DNA from 2 places in the Bacillus sp. LR_5 genome. Region 1 is predicted to be linked to the other one. Evidence: riboswitches for the same ligand, from Rfam matches in the RefSeq annotation. Region 1 holds a riboswitch; the other holds the start of a gene.
The links. Region 1 has a riboswitch for cyclic di-AMP ahead of ktrA (potassium uptake protein KtrA). Riboswitches for the same ligand answer to the same signal wherever they lie in the genome.
Positions count from the first base shown of each region.

Region 1 (2,201 bases):
GAGCAGCTGGAAAGCTCTAAAGCTTATTATGATTGGCTGAAACGGCTTGCTGAATCGGTGCAAAGCGGGGAAATTTTTAAATTTATACCGATTGAAACAAAGTAAAACAGAAACGCCTGGGAAACCGGGCGTTTTTTTGTTCTTTTATATGTAATTACTACAAATTTGAAAAATACGGGAAAAACACCCCATTTACTTCCAAAATGTTTGATGGTAATTTTATGTAGGTAAAATTTGTATTTGGCCGTTCAGAGGAGGTGAAAAGCGGGCAGGCCTGTATATTTTATAACTTTTTAGGGGGAATTTTATTATGAAACGCAAATTATTATCTTCTTTGGCAATCAGTGCATTAAGTCTCGGTTTACTCGTTTCAGCACCTTCAGCTTCTTTCGCGGCTGAATCTAAATCAACTTCCGCTCATACTGAGTCTACTATGAAAACACAGTCAACAGCTTCATTGTTCGCAACAATTACAGGGGCCAGCAAAACTGAATGGTCTTTCTCAGATATCGAATTGACGTATCGTCCAAACACGCTTCTCAGCCTTGGCGTTATGGAATTTACATTGCCAAGCGGATTTACTGCAAATACGAAAGACACAATGAACGGACGTGCGTTGCGTGAAACACAGATCCTCAATAACGGGAAAACAGTAAGAATCCCTCTGGCACTTGATTTGTTAGGAGCTGGCGAGTTCAAATTAAAACTGAATAACAAAACACTTCCTGCCGCAGGTACATATACTTTCCGTGCGGAGAATAAATCATTGAGCATCGGAAATAAATTTTACGCAGAAGCCAGCATTGACGTGGCTAAGCGCAGCACTCCTCCGACTCAGCCATGCGGCTGCAACTAATCTAAAAGACCGGTTAACGCCGGTCTTTTTTACGTTTTTGACCTCCCCCTTTTTCCTCTTTTTCCAGTTATCTTTTTCTAGTTTAAAATTTAAATTGACAAACTCTAGAAACAGGAGTAAATTCTTGAGTGTTCAATTTCATACAGTCTCTTTTACCGCTTAATCAAATACGAACGGGGGAACCAACGATTGGCTGTTTTTTTAACAGCCTTGGGGTGAATCTTACTAAGTAAGAGGGGGTACTCTGAATCCCTAATCCGACAGCTAACCTCGTAGGCGTTTACAGAGAGGAGGTCTATTAGCGGCCATTCTTCGAAATGGTCTTTTTTGCTTCAAAACGTTAATTTCACTAAGGGAGTTATGAACATTGGGAAGAATAAAAAATAAGCAATTTGCCGTGATCGGACTGGGCAGGTTTGGTGGAAGCATTTGCAAAGAGCTTCACAGAATGGGCCATGAGGTCCTTGCGATTGATATCAACGAAGAAAAGGTAAATGCATACGCTTCTTACGCAACTCATGCGGTGATCGCCAACGCCACCGAAGAAAACGAATTGCTATCGTTAGGAATACGCAATTTTGAATATGTGATCGTTGCAATCGGAGCGAATATTCAAGCGAGTACCCTGACCACCCTATTATTAAAGGAGTTTAACATTCCACATATTTGGGTGAAGGCTCAAAACCATTATCATCATAAGGTGCTTGAAAAAATCGGCGCTGACCGCATTATTCATCCTGAAAAGGATATGGGCGTCAAGATCGCACAAAGCCTTTCTGATGAGAACGTTTTGAATTACATTGATTTATCTGATGATTACAGTATTGTCGAGCTGCTGGCAACACACAAGCTTGATTCAAAATCGATTATTGATCTGAATGTAAGAGCGAAGTACGGCTGCACGATCCTGGCCATTAAACATCATGGAGATATCCGTCTTTCTCCCGCACCTGAAGACATCATACACGAACAGGATTGCCTGGTGATCATGGGGCACAAAAAGGATATTAAACGTTTTGAAAACGAAGGGATGTAGACATAGGTGACACTTCAAAAGGATAAAGTGATCAAATGGGTTCGTTTTACACCGCCTCAAGTGCTTGCAATTGGTTTTTTTCTTACCATTATCATCGGGGCTGTGCTGTTAAAGCTTCCGATTTCTACAATGAAGCCATTGTCATGGATAGATGCCCTTTTTACTGCAGCTTCGGCTACAACCGTTACAGGGCTTGCAGTTGTCGATACCGGTACAGAATTTACACTTTTCGGGCAAACTGTCATCATGGGGCTGATTCAGATCGGCGGGCTTGGATTTATGACTTTTGCTGTTTTGATCGTCATGATA
Region 1 covers NZ_JAVAXX010000169.1:7,930-10,130, forward strand. Annotated here, with positions in the region: gene gbsR (transcriptional regulator GbsR) at 1-105, shown strand, start outside; gene bslA (biofilm surface layer hydrophobin BslA) at 311-856, shown strand; cyclic di-AMP (ydaO/yuaA leader) riboswitch at 1,003-1,151, shown strand; gene ktrA (potassium uptake protein KtrA) at 1,224-1,892, shown strand; gene ktrB (Ktr system potassium transporter KtrB) at 1,899-2,201, shown strand, end outside.

Region 2 (2,201 bases), on a different contig from region 1:
CGCCAATCTGAATCAGCCCCATAATAACTGTTTGCCCGAATACCGTAAATTGAGTACCGGTATCGACAACAGCAAGCCCTGTAACAGTTGTAGCGGAAGCCGCAGTAAAAAGGGCATCTATCCATGACAATGGCTTCGTAGTGGAAATCGGAAGCATTAATAGGACAGCCCCGATGATAATGGTAAGGAAAAAACCAATGGCAAGCACTTGAGGCGGTGTAAACCGAACCCATTTGATCACTTTATCCCTTTGAAGTGTCACTTTTGTCTACATCCCTTCGTTTTCAAAACGTTTAATATCCTTTTTGTGGCCCATGATCACCAGGCAATCTTGCTCGTGAATGATGTCTTCAGGCGCGGGGGAAAGACAGATATCTCCATGATGTTTGATGGCCAGGATCGTGCAGCCGTACTTTGCTCTTACATTCAGGTCAATAATCGATTTTGAATCAAGCTTGCGCGTAGCCAACAGCTCGACAATACTGTATTCATCAGATAGATCAATGTAATTCAAAACATTTTCGTCTGAAAGGCTTTGTGCGATTTTAACTCCCATATCTTTTTCAGGATGAATAATCCGGTCAGCGCCGATTTTTTCAAGCACCTTGTGATGATAATAGTTTTGAGCCTTCACCCAAATATTTGGAATATCAAGCTCCTTTAATAATAGGGTGGTCAGCGTACTCGCTTGAATATTTGCTCCGATGGCAACAATCACATATTCAAAATTGCGTATTCCTAATGAAAGCAATTCGTTTTCTTCGGTGGCGTTGGCAATTACCGCATGAGTGGCGTAAGAAGCATATGCATTGACCTTTTCTTCGTTGATATCAACCGCAAGGACCTCATGCCCCATTCTATGAAGTTCTTTACAAATGCTGCCGCCAAACCGGCCCAGCCCGATCACGGCAAATTGCTTATTTTTAATTCTTCCCAATGTTCATATCTCCCTTAGTGAATTAACGTTTTTGAAGCAAAAAAGACCATTGCAAAGAATGGTCGATAATAGACCTCCTCTCTGTATACGCCTACGAGGTTAGCTGTCGGATTAGGGATTCAGAGTACCCCCTCTTACTTAGTAAGATTCACCCCAAGGCTGTTAAAAAAACAGCCAATCGTTGGTTCCCCCGTTCGTGTTTGATTAAGCGGTAAAAGAGACTGTATGAAATTGAACACTCAAGAATTTACTCCTGTTTCTAGTGTTTGTCAATTTAAATTTTAAACCAGAAAAAAGATAACGGGAATTAGAGAAAAAGGGGAGGGTAAAACGCAAAAAAGACCGGCGTTAACCGGTCTTTTACATTAGTTGCAACCGCAAGGCTGAGTCGGAGGAGTGCTGCGCTTAGCCACGTCAATGCTGGCTTCTGCGTAAAATTTATTTCCAATGCTTAATGATTTATTCTCTGCACGGAAAGTATATGTACCTGCGGCAGGAAGTGTTTTGTTATTCAGTTTTAATTTGAATTCGCCAGCTCCTAACAAATCAAGTGCCAAAGGAACTCTTACTGTTTTCCCGTTATTGAGGATCTGTGTTGTACGCAAGGCATTTCCGTTCAATGTGTCTTTCGTGTTTGCAGTAAATCCGCTTGGCAATGTAAACTCCATAACGCCAAGGCTGAGAAGCGTGTTTGGACGGTAAGTCAATTCGATATCTGAGAAAGACCATTCCGTTTTGCTGGCGCCAGTGATTGTTGCGAACAATGAAGCTGTAGACTGTGTTCTCATAGTAGATTCAGTATGAGCTTTAGTTGATGTAGATTCAGCCGCGAAAGAAGCTGTAGGTGCAGAAACGAGTAACCCGAGACTTAATGCACTAATTGCCAAAGAAGATAATAATTTGCGTTTCATAACAAAATTCCCCCTAAAAAATGATAAATTAAACAGGCCTGCCCGCTTTTCACCTCCTCTGAAGGCCAAATACAAATTTTACCTACATAAAATTACCATCAAATATTTTGGAAGTAAATGGGGTGTTTTTCCCGTATTTTTCAAATTTGTAGTAGTTACATCAAAAAAACGCCTGGTTTCCCAGGCGTTTTCTGCTTTACTTTGTTTCGATCGGTATAAATTTAAAAATTTCTCCGGTCTGCACCGATTCAGCAAGCCGTTTCAGCCAGTCATAGTAAGCTTTAGAGCTTTCCAGCTGATCATATAACTGCAGTGCTTCATTTTTGATATCCTCATCGAGATCTTCCTTGCTT
Region 2 covers NZ_JAVAXX010000126.1:7,405-9,605, forward strand. Annotated here, with positions in the region: gene ktrB (Ktr system potassium transporter KtrB) at 1-262, opposite strand, end outside; gene ktrA (potassium uptake protein KtrA) at 269-937, opposite strand; cyclic di-AMP (ydaO/yuaA leader) riboswitch at 1,010-1,158, opposite strand; gene bslA (biofilm surface layer hydrophobin BslA) at 1,303-1,848, opposite strand; gene gbsR (transcriptional regulator GbsR) at 2,045-2,201, opposite strand, start outside.
Region 2: another riboswitch for cyclic di-AMP. It lies ahead of ktrA (potassium uptake protein KtrA); the one in region 1 lies ahead of ktrA (potassium uptake protein KtrA).